One region of the Solibacillus sp. FSL W7-1436 genome, then DNA from elsewhere that is predicted to be linked to it. Evidence: a T-box and tRNA genes for the amino acid it is inferred to sense, from the RefSeq annotation. Region 1 holds a T-box; the other holds one or more tRNA genes.
What was found. A T-box is a leader RNA that pairs with one kind of tRNA and senses whether it is charged. The one in region 1 lies ahead of ileS (isoleucine--tRNA ligase), so its partner is inferred to be a tRNA-Ile.
Positions count from the first base shown of each region.

Region 2: it has a tRNA-Ile gene. The T-box ahead of ileS (isoleucine--tRNA ligase) is inferred to sense a tRNA for this amino acid. The anticodon was not compared.

Region 1 covers NZ_JBBOWV010000001.1:2,363,897-2,373,569, forward strand. Annotated here, with positions in the region: gene MKX73_RS11610 (YlmH family RNA-binding protein) at 18-806, shown strand; gene MKX73_RS11615 (DivIVA domain-containing protein) at 902-1,447, shown strand; T-box leader at 1,514-1,736, shown strand; gene ileS (isoleucine--tRNA ligase) at 1,989-4,754, shown strand; gene MKX73_RS11625 (AzlC family ABC transporter permease) at 4,846-5,562, shown strand; gene MKX73_RS11630 (AzlD domain-containing protein) at 5,559-5,885, shown strand; gene lspA (signal peptidase II) at 6,327-6,803, shown strand; gene MKX73_RS11640 (RluA family pseudouridine synthase) at 6,803-7,705, shown strand; gene pyrR (bifunctional pyr operon transcriptional regulator/uracil phosphoribosyltransferase PyrR) at 8,575-9,117, shown strand; gene MKX73_RS11650 (solute carrier family 23 protein) at 9,140-9,673, shown strand, end outside.
Region 2 covers NZ_JBBOWV010000001.1:365,209-374,881, reverse strand. Annotated here, with positions in the region: rRNA gene MKX73_RS01935 (23S ribosomal RNA) at 1-2,792, shown strand, start outside; rRNA gene rrf (5S ribosomal RNA) at 2,980-3,095, shown strand; tRNA gene MKX73_RS01925 (tRNA-Val) at 3,106-3,181, shown strand; tRNA gene MKX73_RS01920 (tRNA-Thr) at 3,191-3,266, shown strand; tRNA gene MKX73_RS01915 (tRNA-Lys) at 3,273-3,348, shown strand; tRNA gene MKX73_RS01910 (tRNA-Leu) at 3,373-3,457, shown strand; tRNA gene MKX73_RS01905 (tRNA-Gly) at 3,504-3,578, shown strand; tRNA gene MKX73_RS01900 (tRNA-Leu) at 3,584-3,672, shown strand; tRNA gene MKX73_RS01895 (tRNA-Arg) at 3,690-3,766, shown strand; tRNA gene MKX73_RS01890 (tRNA-Pro) at 3,775-3,851, shown strand; tRNA gene MKX73_RS01885 (tRNA-Ala) at 3,857-3,932, shown strand; tRNA gene MKX73_RS01880 (tRNA-Met) at 3,961-4,034, shown strand; tRNA gene MKX73_RS01875 (tRNA-Ile) at 4,042-4,118, shown strand; tRNA gene MKX73_RS01870 (tRNA-Ser) at 4,143-4,235, shown strand; tRNA gene MKX73_RS01865 (tRNA-Met) at 4,281-4,355, shown strand; tRNA gene MKX73_RS01860 (tRNA-Asp) at 4,359-4,434, shown strand; tRNA gene MKX73_RS01855 (tRNA-Phe) at 4,440-4,515, shown strand; tRNA gene MKX73_RS01850 (tRNA-Gly) at 4,519-4,592, shown strand; tRNA gene MKX73_RS01845 (tRNA-Ile) at 4,604-4,680, shown strand; tRNA gene MKX73_RS01840 (tRNA-Asn) at 4,690-4,765, shown strand; tRNA gene MKX73_RS01835 (tRNA-Ser) at 4,780-4,870, shown strand; tRNA gene MKX73_RS01830 (tRNA-Glu) at 4,873-4,944, shown strand; tRNA gene MKX73_RS01825 (tRNA-Val) at 5,980-6,055, shown strand; tRNA gene MKX73_RS01820 (tRNA-Thr) at 6,065-6,140, shown strand; tRNA gene MKX73_RS01815 (tRNA-Lys) at 6,147-6,222, shown strand; tRNA gene MKX73_RS01810 (tRNA-Leu) at 6,247-6,331, shown strand; tRNA gene MKX73_RS01805 (tRNA-Gly) at 6,378-6,452, shown strand; tRNA gene MKX73_RS01800 (tRNA-Leu) at 6,458-6,546, shown strand; tRNA gene MKX73_RS01795 (tRNA-Arg) at 6,564-6,640, shown strand; tRNA gene MKX73_RS01790 (tRNA-Pro) at 6,649-6,725, shown strand; tRNA gene MKX73_RS01785 (tRNA-Ala) at 6,731-6,806, shown strand; tRNA gene MKX73_RS01780 (tRNA-Met) at 6,835-6,908, shown strand; tRNA gene MKX73_RS01775 (tRNA-Ile) at 6,916-6,992, shown strand; tRNA gene MKX73_RS01770 (tRNA-Ser) at 7,017-7,109, shown strand; tRNA gene MKX73_RS01765 (tRNA-Met) at 7,155-7,229, shown strand; tRNA gene MKX73_RS01760 (tRNA-Asp) at 7,233-7,308, shown strand; tRNA gene MKX73_RS01755 (tRNA-Phe) at 7,314-7,389, shown strand; tRNA gene MKX73_RS01750 (tRNA-Gly) at 7,393-7,466, shown strand; tRNA gene MKX73_RS01745 (tRNA-Ile) at 7,478-7,554, shown strand; tRNA gene MKX73_RS01740 (tRNA-Asn) at 7,564-7,639, shown strand; tRNA gene MKX73_RS01735 (tRNA-Ser) at 7,654-7,744, shown strand; tRNA gene MKX73_RS01730 (tRNA-Glu) at 7,747-7,818, shown strand; gene MKX73_RS01725 (NUDIX hydrolase) at 7,893-8,519, shown strand; gene MKX73_RS01720 (MerR family transcriptional regulator) at 8,623-9,381, shown strand; gene MKX73_RS01715 (TraR/DksA family transcriptional regulator) at 9,446-9,673, shown strand, end outside.

The DNA of each region.
Region 1 (9,673 bases):
AGAAAGTAGGAATTATGATGGAGCATTTAATCCAGCATTTTCGTAAAGATGAACAACCTTTCATTGAGCAAGTTATTGGATGGCAGCGTGAAGTAGAAGATCGCTATGCTCCAAAATTGACCGATTTTTTAGATCCGAGACAGCGTTTTATCGTTGAGTCGATCGTTCAGCAGTCAGATGATCTCCGTGTATTCACAGAAGGGGTATTTGAAGAAGCGGAACGTAAACGAATGCTGATTGCCCCATCCTATTACGAGCCGGCAGAAGCCGATTTTCAGATCGCTGTGTACTCACTGAATTACCCGACAAAGTTTGTCCAGCTGCGTCATCCTGATGTATTAGGGGCCTTATTATCGATCGGCCTTGATCGCAGCAAGTTTGGGGATATTCGACTTGCCGATAATACAGTCCAATTTGCAATCGCATCGGAAATAGCGGATTATGTGCGGGCACATTTGACAAGTATCGGTAAAGTGAAAGTAAGTGCTGAGAAAATGGATGCGACTACACCGTATATCCAAAACGAGGAGCAATGGGTCGAAAGCTCACATACGGTTTCTTCAATGCGTCTGGATGTGGTTTTGGCGACAATCGTTAATATCTCCCGTCAAAAATCACAAAGCCTGATCAATGCCGGCAAAGTAAAAGTTAACTGGACTGTCAGGGAAGCGGTAGCTTTCGAATTGCAGGAAGGTGACATTATTTCAGCACGAGGGTATGGACGGTTAAAAGTCATCCTGACAGAAGGACGAACAAAAAAAGATAAGATTCGATTACAAGTAGGACGTTTAGAGCAAAAAGTATAATTTTCAACTGTTTTTTAGGAAAACATGATGTTATTCCCTAAAGAAACGTTTATAATACTTGTAAGAATGTACGTAAAAAAGGAGAGTAGAACGATATGCCATTATCACCTCTTGATATACATAATAAGGAGTTTACACGTGGATTCCGTGGATATGCAGAAGACGAAGTAAATGAATTTTTAGATCAGATTATAAAAGATTATGAGATTGTTTTACGCGAGAAAAAAGAGCTCGAAGAAAAGATCAAAATGATGTCAGAACAAATGAATCATTATAATTCATTGGAAGACACATTACAGAAATCAATTGTTGTTGCTCAAGAGGCAGCTGGCGAAGTTCGTCGCAATTCCGAAAAAGAAGCAAAACTCATCGTTAAAGAAGCTGAAAAAAATGCGGACCGTATTGTTAATGACGCATTGGCAAAAGCGAGAAAAGTAACGATTGAGATTGACGAATTAAAAAAACAGTCAAAAGTATTCCGCAACAGATTCAAAATGTTAGTGGAAGCACAGCTTGATTTACTGAATACAGGCGATTGGGATCAATTACTGGAATATGACGTAGACTTGACGGAAATCCAGAAAAACAATCGTAAAGAAATCAATGAAGAGAACCAAAATGACGAAAATGCCGTGTATTAGTCACCGGTACTTGACATTTTATACAGCCTTTTCATATACTGAAAAATAATGAATAGGATGCACTTGCATCAGGCTTTGACGGAGACAGTAAATTTAACATTGTGGTTTAGCGATTCGAGGACGGTGAGAGCTCGAACGAAGCAAGTTAAATCGAAAATCACTCCTGAGCTAAATGACTGAAATTCGAGTAAGTTATTTCGTAGCACACGACGTTACAGTGTCTAATGAGGCTAATTTTAATTAGCGAATTTAGGGTGGTACCACGAGACTAATGCTCCTCGTCCCTTTTTTACAGGGATGGAGGGGCTTTTTTGTTGTTTAAAAGTTCCAAAACCCCTATTGGAGCATTAAAAGTATGACAATCGATGAAACGCATTCATTTTTGCTGTAACGTTGATTGGAATGGAGGGGAGGATGGAACGAATGCTAAAATCGTCACGTCCTGTGACAACGCATTCGTAACCAGCATCGTGTTGGCCCCCGGAATGGAAATCAACAATCAACAATCAACACTCGATAAGATCACTAGGAGGAATTTACAATGGTAGAGTATAAAGACACATTATTAATGCCGAAAACCGACTTCCCTATGCGCGGCGGTTTACCAACTAAAGAACCGCAAGTTCAGGCACAATGGGATGAAATGGATATTAACAAATTAGTGCTGGAGCGTACAAAAGATCGTCCTCACTATTTACTGCATGATGGACCTCCATATGCAAACGGAGACATCCATATTGGACACGCATTGAACAAAGTTATCAAAGATATGATTAACCGCCAAAAATCGATGTCAGGTTTCCATGTGCCATATATTCCAGGCTGGGATACACATGGTTTACCAATCGAACAGGCGTTAACAAATAAAGGTGTTAAGCGTAAAGAAATGTCGGTTGCAGAATTCCGTGAACTATGTGAGAAATACGCTTACGAACAAATCGAAAACCAAAAAGGCCAATTCCGTCGTCTAGGTGTACGCGGTGACTGGGAAAATCCGTATATTACATTAAAACCTGAATTCGAAGCACGCCAAATTGAAGTATTCGGGAAAATGGCGGAAAAGGGCTATATTTATAAAGGCCTAAAACCGGTTTATTGGTCACCGTCTTCTGAGTCAGCATTGGCAGAAGCGGAAATCGAATATAAAGATGTTGAATCGTATTCAATTTATGTAGCATTCGGTATTAAAGACAGCAAAGGTGTAGTACCTGCAGATGCTAAATTTGTCATCTGGACAACAACTCCATGGACGATTCCGGCAAACTTAGGGATTTCGGTTAACCCTGAATTCACATATGTTGTCGTAGAAACAAACGGCAGCAAATATATTGTTGCAAAAGATTTACTGGAAAAACTTTCAGCGACATTCGGCTGGGAAGATGTTCAGATCGTTCAGGAAGTACAAGGCGAACAGCTTGATATGGTGGTAGCAGAACACCCAATCTACAAGCGTGATTCATTAGTAATGGTTGGTGACCATGTAACTGCCGATGCCGGTACTGGTTGTGTCCACACAGCACCAGGTCACGGTGAGGACGACTATCAGATCGGTAAACGCTATGGACTGGACATTTTATCACCAGTAGACAACGGTGGCTGCTATACAAATGAAGCACCTGGTTTTGAAGGATTATTCTATGAAAAAGCAAATCCGGTTGTCATTGAAAAATTAAAAGAAGAAAATGCTTTATTGAATGTTTCTAAATTTACCCATTCATACCCGCATGACTGGCGTACGAAAAAACCGGTAATTTACCGTGCAACACCGCAATGGTTCGCATCTGTTGAAATGTTCCGTAGTGAATTGTTGGATGCAGTAACAGCGACAGAATTTACACCAAGCTGGGGCGAGACTCGTCTTTACAATATGATCCGTGACCGCGGTGACTGGGTAATTTCCCGTCAACGTGCATGGGGTGTACCAATTCCGATTTTCTATGCGGAAGATGAAACACCGATCATCACATCTGAAACAATCGCGCATATTTCAAAATTATTCCGCGAACACGGTTCAAATATTTGGTTCCAGCGTGAAGCAAAAGACTTGCTACCAGAAGGCTTTACACATGAAGGCAGCCCGAACGGCAAGTTTACGAAAGAAAATGACATTATGGACGTATGGTTCGACTCAGGATCTTCTCACCAAGGTGTATTGGCAGAGCGCGGACTGAAATACCCTGCCGACCTTTACCTTGAAGGTTCTGACCAACACCGTGGATGGTTCAACTCATCATTAATCACATCTGTTGCGATTAATGGGCATGCACCATATAAAGGTTTATTAACACATGGCTTCGTATTGGACGGCGAAGGTCGCAAAATGTCTAAATCGCTTGGCAACACGATCGATCCGATTAAAGTGATGAACCAGTACGGTGCCGACATTATTCGTATGTGGGTAGCATCTGTTGACTATACAGGGGATGTTCGTATTTCAATGGATATGCTGAAGCAAGTATCTGAAACATACCGTAAAGTGCGTAATACATTGCGCTTCCTGCACGGAAATGTGACAGACTTCAATGAAACGACTGACCGTGTTGCTTATGAAGAGCTTCGTGAAATGGATCAGTATATGTACATGCGCTTACAGGATGTTGTAAAAACAATCCGTGAAGCCTATGACCGTTATGACTTCTCAACTGTATACACTACGGTGAATAACTTTGTAGCAATCGAGCTTTCTTCATTCTACTTGGATATCGCAAAAGATGTTGTCTACATCGAAGGAACTGACAACAAAAACCGTCGTGCAATGCAAACGGTTATGTACGATACATTAATGGCATTAGTGAAATTATTAACGCCGATTATTCCGCATACGACAGAAGAGTTATGGGGCTACATCGAATTCGACGGCAAGCCGCAATCTGTACAATTAACAGATTTCCCTGAAGTAGTAGAACAAGCAAACTTTGCAGATCTACGTGCGAAATGGGTAAAAGTAATTGCAGTGCGCAATGAAGTGCTAAAAGCATTGGAAGAAGCGCGTAATGCAAAAACAATCGGTAAATCACTGGAAGCGAAAATCTCGGTTTATGCAGACAGTGAAACAGTCGAGCTGTTGAATGATGCAAACATCGATTTTGCACAGCTTTCAATCGTATCTCAATTCTTCATCGCGGGCAGCAAGGAAAATGCACCTGCCGAAAGCTTAGTACTTGATAAAACAGCATTAGTTGTTGAAAAAGCAGACGGTGAAAAATGTGAGCGTTGCTGGACAATTTCAGAAACAGTCGGCGCTAGCGAAAATCATCCAACATTATGTAAACGTTGTGCGGATGTTGTAGAAAACTATTACGTATAAAAATTTGGAACGCTGTTGCCATTTTGGCAATGGCGTTCCTTTATAGCTACTTTATTTTTCCGAAAAATAAAATATTTAGGAGTTGTACATTTTGGAACAAATCGAACAAAAGTCATTAACTCCTGATACTTTTTTGCAGGGGATAAAAGATTGTGTCCCGACATTGCTCGGGTATATTAGCATCGGTCTTGCATTTGGTGTTGTCGGAATTGCATCAGGTATATCGGTATTGGAAGTATTTTTACTGTCGGTGCTTGTATATGCAGGTTCCGCCCAGTTTATCTTTTGCGGACTGTACTTAGCCGGAGCTCCGGTAACAGCGGTCATTGTTACAATCTTCATCGTCAATTTACGGCACTTGCTCATGTCTTTGACAATTGCACCGTACTTCACAAAGTATTCGACGCTACGTAATATCGGATTCGGGACATTGCTGACAGACGAGACATTCGGTGTTTCCGTTGTTGCTGCCGGAAAAGAAGGACGTCTTGGCGGGAAATGGATGGATGGTTTAAATATAACGGCCTATACAAGCTGGATTGCCGCGTGTACAGTTGGGGGCATTATCGGGCAATGGATGCCGGATCCGGAAAAATGGGGACTGGACTATGCTTTAGTGGCAATGTTTGTCGCACTGCTTGTTCTGACGCTTGCGAGCATTCCAAAAGAAAAATTAATGCATTACATAAAACTGATTGGCATTATGATTATCAGCATGTACGGGATGCTTTACTTTATGCCGGGGCATTTAGCGGTTCTGTTATCAACAATGGTCGTTGCAACGATTGGGGTGGTATTGGAAAAATGACAACCTCGGTAGCGATGGTATTATTGATTCTCGGCTGTGCTTTAGTAACGTGGATTCCTAGAATATTGCCGTTTATATTAGTGAAAAATATGAAGATGCCAAAAATGGTCCTGCGATGGCTTGCCTACATACCGGTTTGTATATTGTCCGCCCTCGTTATTGAAGGTTTCTTCGAGAAAGAAGAAGCAATCGTTACGGTTCAATGGCTGAACATAATGGCGTTTATTCCGACACTGTTTGTTGCTCTACTTACAAAAAGTTTATCGAAAACAGTAATTGCCGGTGTCGTGACAATGGCGGGACTGCGATTATTGTTAGGGTGAAGGTGAAGGGTTCGAGCTTGTTTAGTTAAATGTGACTAAACAGGCTTTTTCTTTTAAGGGGGAATTGGGGAAGCCGCTGCTTTTATTAGAAGATGGGGCTTCGGAAGTAGAAACTTTTATGCCGAAAGTGGAATCTTTAGGATGAAATGTAGAAAGTTTCGAGTGGAAAGTAGAACAATTCGCATCAAAAGTAGAAGCTGCTGAATTTATTAGAAAATAAGGGCTCGAAAGTAGAAACTTGTGTGCAGAAAGTGGAATCTTTAGGATGAAATGTAGAAACCTTTACGATGTAAGTAGAATCTTTATCAAGAAAAGTAGAAACTTTCACCTCAAAATTAGAAGCTGCTGATTTTATTGTCACTTTTTCACGTATTAAAAATATCAGATGGTCTGATATTTATGTTAAAATAGGTAAGATATATCGTAAACGGAGGATTTGCTGTGTATAAATATTACGGAATCGCAATAATTGCAGTCATTTTGGATCAATGGACAAAGTGGCTCATTGTTAAAAATATGGAATTAGGGGAACGCATCAGTGTATGGGATCCTTGGTTTGGCATCTTATCGCATCGTAACCGTGGTGCGGCATGGGGCATGCTGGAAGGACAAATGTGGTTGTTCTCACTCGTAACAGTTGCTGTCATTATCGCAATTATTTATTTTAATCATACAGAAGCAAAGGGTAAGCCACTATTTCATGTAAGCTTAATGCTATTATTAGGTGGTGCGGTCGGTAACTTTATTGACCGTTTATTCCGAGGAGAAGTAGTTGATTTTGTCGATGTTTTTATACCGGTAATCAATTATCATTTCCCAATCTTCAATATCGCAGACGCAGCTTTAACAATTGCTGTTGTAATGCTTTTCATTACGATCATACTAGAAGAAAAAAAGGATAAGAAAAAGGTGAAATAATGACAGTAGTCACATTAACAATAGAAGAATTTGCAGGAGAACGTATCGATAAGGCACTTTCACAAATGGAAGAATCTTGGTCACGTTCGCAAATTAGTAACTGGCTGGAGGCAGAACGTATTTTAGTGAACGGTGCAACCGTAAAACCAAAATATAAAGTGAAGCAAGGGGACGTTATTGAAGTAACGATTCCGGAAGTAGAAGATTTGGAAATCGTTCCAGAAGATTTAAATTTAGAAATCGTTTATGAAGATGCAGACGTATTAGTTGTGAATAAACCGCGTGGAATGGTAGTTCACCCGGCACCAGGCCATACGTCAGGCACATTAGTAAATGGTTTAATGCATCATTGCAAAGACTTATCAGGCATTAACGGTGTAGCACGTCCAGGTATTGTACACCGTATTGATAAGGATACTTCCGGTTTATTAATGGTTGCAAAAAATGATGTTGCTCATGAAAGTCTTGTCAATCAGCTCGTTGAAAAGTCGGTAACACGTAAGTACACGGCTTTAGTACATGGTCGTATTGCGCATGAAAAAGGGACAATTGATGCACCGATCGGCCGTGACCAGAAAGACCGTCAAAAGCAGGCAATTGTCGATAAAGGCAAGCATGCAGTTACACATTTCCAGGTAATCGAGCGTTTCGGCGAGTTTACTTTAGTAGAGTGCCGTCTTGAAACAGGCCGTACGCACCAAATCCGTGTGCACATGAACTATATCGGTTTCCCGTTAGCAGGCGACCCGAAATACGGTCCAAGAAAAACAATCGATTTCGGTGGCCAAGTATTACATGCAGGTGTATTAGGATTTATCCACCCTGTAACGAAAGAATATTTAGAGTTTGAATCTCCGCTACCGGAAGACTTCAAGAAATTATTGGAAGAATTACGCGGATAATCGCGTATGGCCGTCTCCTTTTGGGGGCGGTTTTTTGTTTTCTGAGGTTTTATCGGAATTCCTTTGATCTTTGGGCGCGGTTATTAGAAAATATAAGGCTTTTATTAGAAGCGGGAAGGACTGGAAACAGGAAGTGGTATTATTTTTAAGTGTAGATTGCATTCAGGGGAACCTGGACAGGTTTATTAGAACATTCGAAGCGGATATTAGAAGAAGTTGCGGTGATATTAGAAGATCCGGAGCTTTTATTAGAAAAGGGGTAGCACTCGGTTCGATATGAGGCATTATTTTCTGCTTGTCTGCGTATTCAGGTAACCTAAACTGGATTTATTAGAACTTTTTCACGGATATTAGAAAAAGCTCACGACATATTAGCACATTGAGAAGCTTTATTAGAAAATCTTGAATACTTATTAGAACAATTAGCCATTATATTAGAAGATCCAACTTTTATTAGAAGATTTCAAAATATATTAGAACATTCAGCACATTTATTAGAAAATTCCCGCCCGAAAACGAATTCAAACTATTCTAACATTACCATTCAGTTGTCTGACCTTCAAAAAGTTTATTGACTTATAAAATAATCAAGCCTATACTGACAACAGTGAACTACAGAACTTGACGAGAGCAAGCAGGTAGTCACAGCAAATCTAATCAATCTGAATATTGTTCACCTTTAATGGCAGTCCAGAGAGGCTGAGAAGGGATAATGTGAAGCAACGGAATTTTTGTGCGCAAAAATACCCGTGTGCAGTTTTTCAACATGACTTTTCAAACCCTCTAGAGAACTTTCTAGAGGGTTTTTTGTTTGAAACCAACATTGATCATACCCTGTGAACACGGAAAAAACGAAAGGAGCAAAAATCATGGAAAGTTTTACAGTATTACTTGATGGACCATCGATGAACCGTGCGATTACGCGAATCGCACATGAAATCATTGAACGTAACAAAGGCATTGACGAAGTAATTTTAGTCGGGATCAAAACACGCGGCGCCTATCTGGCAAGACGCCTTGCAGAAAGAATCGAGACGATTGAAGGGAAAGCGATTCGGACAGGAGAGCTTGATATCACATTGTACCGTGATGATTTATCGCCTAAACATGATCAGGCACAGGTCAAACAAGTCGATATTGAGCACCAGGTAAAGGATCAGAAAGTGGTGCTGATCGATGATGTTCTTTATACAGGAAGAACCGTTCGTGCAGCTTTGGATGCCATTATGGACTTAGGCAGACCGGCGCAAATCCAGCTTGGGGTTCTCGTTGACCGGGGCCACCGCGAATTGCCGATACGTGCAGATTATGTAGGGAAAAATATCCCGACATCAAGCGTTGAACGCATTGTCGTCAATCTTGTGGAAACAGACAAAGAAGATATTGTAACAATTCATAAATTTGAGGAATAAGTGAATACAGGGAGAGAACATCATGACGAAAGCAGTATTGGATATTCATGAAAAACCTACAGCAGGGCAGCTGATTACATTTAGTTTCCAGCACATGTTTGCCATGTTCGGATCAACAATTTTAGTACCAAAATTAGTCGGGTTAAGCCCAGCCATTGCGCTTTTAACAAGCGGAATCGCGACAATTATCTTTTTAATCATTACCCAGTTTAAAGTACCGGCATATTTAGGTTCATCGTTCGCCTTCATCTCTCCGATTATCATGGTAGCAGGAATGACGGAAGCAGGAGTTTCAATCAATCCCGGAAATGCGATGATCGGGGCAATGATGGTCGGGGTTGTATACGCAATTGTTTCATTATTAATTTGGAAAACAGGCTACAAATGGCTGATGAACATTTTACCGCCAATCGTCGTTGCACCGGTAATCATCGTCATCGGATTGGGGTTATCAGGCACGGCAGTCGATATGGCGATGAATGTGAACGAAGAATATAGTGGTCTTCACTTCTCGGCAGCATTGGTAACATTAGCAACGGCGATTATTTTCAACGTA
Region 2 (9,673 bases), 2.0 Mb from region 1:
TAATCGGATAGTATCTTCACGTGAATTCATAGCGTGTTGAAGACAGACGCAGAGAACTGAAACATCTAAGTACCTGCAGGAACAGAAAGAAAATTCGATTCCCTGAGTAGCGGCGAGCGAAACGGGAAGAGCCCAAACCAAAGAGCTTGCTCTTTGGGGTTGTAGGACACTCTATACGGAGTTACAAAAGAATGAATTAGACGAAGCGACTTGGAAAGGTCCGCGAAACGAGGTAAAAGCCCTGTAGTCAAAAGTTCATTCCCTCCAGAGTGTATCCTGAGTACGGCGGAACACGTGAAATTCCGTCGGAATCCGGGAGGACCATCTCCCAAGGCTAAATACTACCTAGTGACCGATAGTGAACCAGTACCGTGAGGGAAAGGTGAAAAGCACCCCGGAAGGGGAGTGAAATAGATCCTGAAACCGTGTGCCTACAAGTAGTTAGAGCCCGTTAATGGGTGATAGCGTGCCTTTTGTAGAATGAACCGGCGAGTTACGATTACGTGCGAGGTTAAGTTGAGAAGACGGAGCCGCAGCGAAAGCGAGTCTGAATAGGGCGAATTAGTACGTGGTCGTAGACCCGAAACCAGGTGATCTACCCATGTCCAGGGTGAAGGTGAGGTAACACTCACTGGAGGCCCGAACCCACGCACGTTGAAAAGTGCGGGGATGAGGTGTGGGTAGCGGAGAAATTCCAATCGAACCTGGAGATAGCTGGTTCTCTCCGAAATAGCTTTAGGGCTAGCCTCGTGATTGAGAATACCGGAGGTAGAGCACTGTTTGGACTAGGGGGGCATCTCGCTTTACCGAATTCAGACAAACTCCGAATGCCGGATATTTATACACGGGAGTCAGACTGCGAGTGATAAGATCCGTAGTCAAGAGGGAAACAGCCCAGACCACCAGCTAAGGTCCCCAAGTAATCGTTAAGTGGAAAAGGATGTGGCGTTGCTTAGACAACCAGGATGTTGGCTTAGAAGCAGCCATCATTTAAAGAGTGCGTAATAGCTCACTGGTCGAGTGACGCTGCGCCGAAAATGTATCGGGGCTAAACGATTCACCGAAGCTGTGGATGCATACTTTGAGTATGCGTGGTAGGAGAGCGTTCTAACAGCGTTGAAGTCAGACCGGAAGGACTGGTGGAGCGGTTAGAAGTGAGAATGCCGGTATGAGTAGCGAAACATGGGTGAGAATCCCATGCACCGTATGACTAAGGTTTCCTGAGGAAGGCTCGTCCGCTCAGGGTTAGTCGGGACCTAAGCCGAGGCCGATAGGCGTAGGCGATGGACAACAGGTTGATATTCCTGTACCACCTCCTCACCGTTTGAGAAATGGGGGGACGCAGTAGGATAGGGTAAGCACGCCGTTGGTTGCGCGTGTTCAAGCAGTAAGGCGTGTATGTAGGCAAATCCGCATACTATAACGTTGAGCTGTGATGACGAGCTCGTATGAGCGAAGTTCCTGATTTCACACTGCCAAGAAAAGCCTCTATCGAGGTGAGAGGTGCCCGTACCGCAAACCGACACAGGTAGTCGAGGAGAGAATCCTAAGGTGTGCGAGAGAACTCTCGTTAAGGAACTCGGCAAAATGACCCCGTAACTTCGGGAGAAGGGGTGCTTCTTTGGGTGCATAGCCTAGAGAAGCCGCAGTGAATAGGCCCAGGCGACTGTTTAGCAAAAACACAGGTCTCTGCAAAACCGTAAGGTGACGTATAGGGGCTGACGCCTGCCCGGTGCTGGAAGGTTAAGAGGAGCGGTTAGCGCAAGCGAAGCTGTGAATTGAAGCCCCAGTAAACGGCGGCCGTAACTATAACGGTCCTAAGGTAGCGAAATTCCTTGTCGGGTAAGTTCCGACCCGCACGAAAGGCGTAACGATCTGGGCACTGTCTCAACGAGAGACTCGGTGAAATTATAGTACCTGTGAAGATGCAGGTTACCCGCGACAGGACGGAAAGACCCCGTGGAGCTTTACTGTAGCCTGATATTGAATTTTGGTACAACTTGTACAGGATAGGTAGGAGCCAGAGATCTCGGAGCGCCAGCTTCGAAGGAGGCGTCGGTGGGATACTACCCTGGTTGTATTGAACTTCTAACCCATGCCCCTTAGCGGGGTAGGAGACAGTGTCAGGCGGACAGTTTGACTGGGGCGGTCGCCTCCTAAAGAGTAACGGAGGCGCCCAAAGGTTCCCTCAGAATGGTTGGAAATCATTCGTAGAGTGTAAAGGCATAAGGGAGCTTGACTGCGAGACCTACAAGTCGAGCAGGGTCGAAAGACGGGCTTAGTGATCCGGTGGTTCCGCATGGAAGGGCCATCGCTCAACGGATAAAAGCTACCCCGGGGATAACAGGCTTATCTCCCCCAAGAGTCCACATCGACGGGGAGGTTTGGCACCTCGATGTCGGCTCATCGCATCCTGGGGCTGTAGTCGGTCCCAAGGGTTGGGCTGTTCGCCCATTAAAGCGGTACGCGAGCTGGGTTCAGAACGTCGTGAGACAGTTCGGTCCCTATCCGTCGTGGGCGTAGGAAATTTGAGAGGAGCTGTCCTTAGTACGAGAGGACCGGGATGGACATACCGCTGGTGTACCAGTTGTCTTGCCAAAGGCATCGCTGGGTAGCTATGTATGGACGGGATAAGTGCTGAAAGCATCTAAGCATGAAGCCCCCCTCAAGATGAGATTTCCCATTACGCAAGTAAGTAAGACCCCTGAAAGACGATCAGGTAGATAGGTTCGAGGTGGAAGTGCGGCGACGCATGCAGCTGACGAATACTAATCGGTCGAGGACTTAACCACATTTTATTGCACAAATTCAATGAACCGTTTATCCAGTTTTGAAAGAATGGAAATTTTTTCCAAGGGTTTCAAGACACAAGCTAGTCGAGGAAACGACTGAGTGATTGAAGGAGCGTACTCAAGTACGTGACTGAAAGAACGAGGGAAGTTGACGAAGGATAGCGCCGTGTATTGGAAGCCGTAATAGTGAAGTGATGATGGCAAAGAGGTCACACCCGTTCCCATACCGAACACGGAAGTTAAGCTCTTTAGCGCCGATGGTAGTTGGGGGCTTCCCCCTGTGAGAGTAGGACGTCGCTTCGCAAAAAAATTTGGAGGATTAGCTCAGCTGGGAGAGCACCTGCCTTACAAGCAGGGGGTCGGCGGTTCGAGCCCGTCATCCTCCACCATTTCTAAATGCCGGTGTAGCTCAGTTGGTAGAGCAACTGACTTGTAATCAGTAGGTCGAGGGTTCGACTCCTTTCGCCGGCACCATTTAGAGAGCCATTAGCTCAGTTGGTAGAGCATCTGACTTTTAATCAGAGGGTCGAAGGTTCGAGTCCTTCATGGCTCACCAGTTTTTATAGTTAAATACTGCTTAGCGGGTGTGGCGGAATTGGCAGACGCACTAGACTTAGGATCTAGCGCCGCAAGGCGTGGGGGTTCGACTCCCTTCACCCGCACCATTTTAATTTCATATTACTGTCAGAGTAAAAATATCTTAAGCATTTTGCGGAAGTAGTTCAGTGGTAGAACACCACCTTGCCAAGGTGGGGGTCGCGAGTTCGAACCTCGTCTTCCGCTCCAAAAATGCCGGGGTGGCGGAACTGGCAGACGCACAGGACTTAAAATCCTGCGGTGAGTGATCACCGTGCCGGTTCGATTCCGGCCCTCGGCACCATCTTTTATAAACAATATGCGCCCGTAGCTCAATTGGATAGAGCGTCTGACTACGGATCAGAAGGTTGTGGGTTCGACTCCTGCCGGGCGCGCCATATTATTTCGGAATGTAGCTCAGCTTGGTAGAGCACTTGGTTTGGGACCAAGGGGTCGTAGGTTCGAATCCTGTCATTCCGACCATTATTGGGGCCTTAGCTCAGCTGGGAGAGCGCCTGCCTTGCACGCAGGAGGTCAGCGGTTCGATCCCGCTAGGCTCCACCATATTTTTTGTAACCAAAATAAAGATCCTGGCGGTGTAGCTCAGTTGGCTAGAGCACTCGGTTCATACCCGAAAGGTCGTGGGTTCGACTCCCTCTGCCGCCATCTTAAAGGACCTTTAGCTCAGTTGGTTAGAGCAGACGGCTCATAACCGTCCGGTCACAGGTTCGAGTCCTGTAAGGTCCACCAGTTAACGTACAAATCATTTATAATGGAGGTATACCCAAGTCTGGCTGAAGGGATCGGTCTTGAAAACCGACAGGCGGGTAACACCGCGCGGGGGTTCGAATCCCTCTACCTCCTCCATTTTTACAAACTGGGTACTTAAAACAGGTTCAAACATTATATTATCGCGGGGTGGAGCAGTGGTAGCTCGTCGGGCTCATAACCCGAAGGTCGCAGGTTCAAGTCCTGCCCCCGCAACCAAATGGTCCCGTGGTGTAGCGGTTAACATGCCTGCCTGTCACGCAGGAGATCGCCGGTTCGATCCCGGTCGGGACCGCCATTTGTGGGTTTGTAGCTCAGTTGGTAGAGCATTAGATTGAAGCTCTAAGTGTCGGCGGTTCGATTCCGTCCAAACCCACCATATGCGGGTGTAGTTTAGTGGTAAAACCTCAGCCTTCCAAGCTGATGTTGTCGGTTCGATTCCGATCACCCGCTCCAGTTTTTAAATAGGGCCTATAGCTCAGCTGGTTAGAGCGCACGCCTGATAAGCGTGAGGTCGATGGTTCGAGTCCATTTAGGCCCACCATAGTATTATTCCGAAGTAGCTCAGTTGGTAGAGCATCCGGCTGTTAACCGGCAGGTCGCAGGTTCGAGTCCTGCCTTCGGAGCCATTTTTTCTATTTTTGGGGACATACTCAAGAGGCTGAAGAGGCGCCCCTGCTAAGGGTGTAGGTCGCGTAAGCGGCGCGAGGGTTCAAATCCCTCTGTCTCCGCCATCGGCCCGTTGGTCAAGTGGTTAAGACACCGCCCTTTCACGGCGGTAACACGGGTTCGAATCCCGTACGGGTCATACATAGAAAAACGGAAAACGCTAAGTACTGTTACGGTATTTAGCGTTTTTTTGTGCGTTAAAGCTCTCTTAAGATAATAAACAATGCTGCTGTATTTAAAGGCTGAATAATTTCTGACACAATATTATGCTGTCTTATAATAATGAACCCAAAAGGGTAATCAATTTTAAACTTATATTATTTAATGGTACTGCCTGTAAAAGCAGAATTCCCCGCCGGATCACTATACTAGAAGGTGCAGGGATTAAGAAAGAACAATACAAGTAGGCAGGAGCGGAAAAGAAGCAGAGAGTTTACGGTTATTTAATCATGGTAGAGATTATGAGTATACAAGCTTAGTTGCTGCTATATTAGAGGGGTGTTTAAACCGATTTCCAAGCATTAATGTAAATAGGGATATAAAAATACCCGGTTCATCAAAAAACACCGTAAAAAGCAGTTAATAGATAATAATAAGGATTTAACGCTCGAATCTTATAATCCAAATAAAGTTGCCGTATGCATTAACACCATATAATGAAATAGGCAATTGTAAGCGCCCTTAAATAGATAAATTATTATTATAGAATAACAAAAAACCTCGATAATAATGGAAATAATATAAGGATAAAGAGTATATTGAGAAACCAATAGGTGGGAATTCTTTAAAAAACGGATTCTATCAATACTTTAAAAACAATGATAAATGTACGAACATTTTCTTGACAGCTTTACTCTATAAAATGTATAAATAAGTAGTCGTATATTCCAAAACACTTGATATCTATAAGTAATATTAATAATTATATCAGAATGATTTATAAATATTAAAAACAAGTCTTGATAAAGTTAGTAAAACATATTAGAATTTCGTTATACTAAGTAAACGTTTTCATCCGCAACCTCGGTTGAATAATGGAAAAATTAGAAATAAATATATTTTATAAAAATAATTTCAAAAAAGGTATTGCATTATAAAAAAAGTAATGATAATATAAATCTTGTCCTTAAGAGAAAGGACATGCGGTTACGAAAGAGTAATCAGCAAATACCCAGGAGGATTAGCTCAGCTGGGAGAGCACCTGCCTTACAAGCAGGGGGTCGGCGGTTCGAGCCCGTCATCCTCCACCATTTCTAAATGCCGGTGTAGCTCAGTTGGTAGAGCAACTGACTTGTAATCAGTAGGTCGAGGGTTCGACTCCTTTCGCCGGCACCATTTAGAGAGCCATTAGCTCAGTTGGTAGAGCATCTGACTTTTAATCAGAGGGTCGAAGGTTCGAGTCCTTCATGGCTCACCAGTTTTTATAGTTAAATACTGCTTAGCGGGTGTGGCGGAATTGGCAGACGCACTAGACTTAGGATCTAGCGCCGCAAGGCGTGGGGGTTCGACTCCCTTCACCCGCACCATTTTAATTTCATATTACTGTCAGAGTAAAAATATCTTAAGCATTTTGCGGAAGTAGTTCAGTGGTAGAACACCACCTTGCCAAGGTGGGGGTCGCGAGTTCGAACCTCGTCTTCCGCTCCAAAAATGCCGGGGTGGCGGAACTGGCAGACGCACAGGACTTAAAATCCTGCGGTGAGTGATCACCGTGCCGGTTCGATTCCGGCCCTCGGCACCATCTTTTATAAACAATATGCGCCCGTAGCTCAATTGGATAGAGCGTCTGACTACGGATCAGAAGGTTGTGGGTTCGACTCCTGCCGGGCGCGCCATATTATTTCGGAATGTAGCTCAGCTTGGTAGAGCACTTGGTTTGGGACCAAGGGGTCGTAGGTTCGAATCCTGTCATTCCGACCATTATTGGGGCCTTAGCTCAGCTGGGAGAGCGCCTGCCTTGCACGCAGGAGGTCAGCGGTTCGATCCCGCTAGGCTCCACCATATTTTTTGTAACCAAAATAAAGATCCTGGCGGTGTAGCTCAGTTGGCTAGAGCACTCGGTTCATACCCGAAAGGTCGTGGGTTCGACTCCCTCTGCCGCCATCTTAAAGGACCTTTAGCTCAGTTGGTTAGAGCAGACGGCTCATAACCGTCCGGTCACAGGTTCGAGTCCTGTAAGGTCCACCAGTTAACGTACAAATCATTTATAATGGAGGTATACCCAAGTCTGGCTGAAGGGATCGGTCTTGAAAACCGACAGGCGGGTAACACCGCGCGGGGGTTCGAATCCCTCTACCTCCTCCATTTTTACAAACTGGGTACTTAAAACAGGTTCAAACATTATATTATCGCGGGGTGGAGCAGTGGTAGCTCGTCGGGCTCATAACCCGAAGGTCGCAGGTTCAAGTCCTGCCCCCGCAACCAAATGGTCCCGTGGTGTAGCGGTTAACATGCCTGCCTGTCACGCAGGAGATCGCCGGTTCGATCCCGGTCGGGACCGCCATTTGTGGGTTTGTAGCTCAGTTGGTAGAGCATTAGATTGAAGCTCTAAGTGTCGGCGGTTCGATTCCGTCCAAACCCACCATATGCGGGTGTAGTTTAGTGGTAAAACCTCAGCCTTCCAAGCTGATGTTGTCGGTTCGATTCCGATCACCCGCTCCAGTTTTTAAATAGGGCCTATAGCTCAGCTGGTTAGAGCGCACGCCTGATAAGCGTGAGGTCGATGGTTCGAGTCCATTTAGGCCCACCATAGTATTATTCCGAAGTAGCTCAGTTGGTAGAGCATCCGGCTGTTAACCGGCAGGTCGCAGGTTCGAGTCCTGCCTTCGGAGCCATTTTTTCTATTTTTGGGGACATACTCAAGAGGCTGAAGAGGCGCCCCTGCTAAGGGTGTAGGTCGCGTAAGCGGCGCGAGGGTTCAAATCCCTCTGTCTCCGCCATCGGCCCGTTGGTCAAGTGGTTAAGACACCGCCCTTTCACGGCGGTAACACGGGTTCGAATCCCGTACGGGTCATACATAGAAAAACGGAAAACGCTAAGTACTGTTACATGTACTTAGCGTTTTTTTGTATAAAAGGAGCGGATCTTGTGAATGAACGATTAAAAGTATTTGATCAATATTATAAGGAAAAGGGCATTGAACAACGTGATCTCATTCATGCAAAAGGTTATTGGCATGAAGTGTTTCATTGCTGGGTTATTGAAAAAACAAATTCTGAATGGCGTATTTATTTACAGTTGAGAAACAAAACTAAAAAGGATTATCCAAACCAGTTTGATATTACCGCAGCTGGTCATATACTGGCAACGGAGACGATTGAAGATGGTGTACGCGAATTAGAGGAAGAAGTAGGGATTAACGCAAAGTTTTCGCAATTAACATCACTTGGAGTCATCCCGTACAGTATAGACAATGAAAAAATAAAGGATTATGAGTTTGCAAATGTATTTGTTTATGAGTTAACAGGAGGAATCGAGAAGTTTACACTTCAACGGGAAGAACTCGACGGTATTTACTCTGCTAACTTAAATCAATTTATATTGCTTGCGACACATAAAGTAAAGAAAATTGAAGTATCCGGTTATCATTATGAAAATGATATACGTCATTATGAAGTGAAACATATTGGACTAGAACAGATGTCTGCACTGCCTGAAAGCTATTTGCTCGAGTTTATCCCAAGTTTGAAAAAAATATTATTTGAAGCAACCTGAAAAATTGGGTTAGCTTTTTTTTTAGAATTAATTAAGGAAATATAATTAACTATTGACCTTCACGTTGCGTCAACCTTTATAGTACTAAATAGGAGGTGATCATGTGCTGATTAACGAACTGGTCAAGCTATCAGGTGTGAGTGCACGCACACTGCGTTATTATGATGAAATCGGTTTGCTGAAGCCTTCTGCTGTTGCGGAAAATGGCTACCGGCAGTATAGCCAAGGGGATATTGACCGGTTACAGCAAATACTTTTTTACAGGGAGCTTGATTTTAAGTTAGAGGAAATAAAAAAATTGCTCGATCATCCTGATTATGAAGTAAAAGAAGCACTAAAGAAACAATCCGAGCTATTACAAAAGAAAAGAAGATATATCGACGACTTACTAATAACGATAGAACAAACAATCCAAACGATGGAAGGGGAAATTAAGATGACAAATGAACAAAAGTTTAATGTGTTTAAAAATAAATTAATAGAAGAAAACGAAAAGACCTATGGCCAGGAAATCCGAGATAAGTACGGCGAAGATCAAGTGGAAGCGAGCAATAAACAATTCAGGGATATGTCAGAAGAGCAATATAATGCAATGCAGCAATTGGAACAACAATTGTTTGAACGTTTAAAAGAAGCGCTTGTGTTCGGAGACGTAACATCAGACGTAGCAATGGAAGCAGCGGAGCTTCATAAACGCTGGCTAAGCTTCTCCTGGGCGAAATATACCCCGGAAGCACATATTGGCCTGGCGCAGATGTATGTATCCGATGAACGGTTTACTGCTTACTATGATGAGCGTGTCGCTCCCGGAGCTACACAATTTCTGCATGATGTAATCACCGTTTATGCAGCAAACAAATAAGAAAAGATGTTTTAGAAATCCCCATAAAGGTAATATCTTATTAATGGAAAAAGGGGGATTTAATATGGATATTAATCAAGTACAACAATTACGTAGCATTTTGGAAGAGGAGCTTGCGACATTGCAGGAGCATGTTAATGAAGAGCCGCCTTTAGATGAAACAGAAATAACTGCAGTTGATAATCATCCGGCAGATGCAGCAACCGATTTAACGACAATTGTTACAGAAAAAACATTAAGTGAGCTGAAGGAAGATGAAATTGAAAAAATTCAAACAGCTTTAAATGCCATG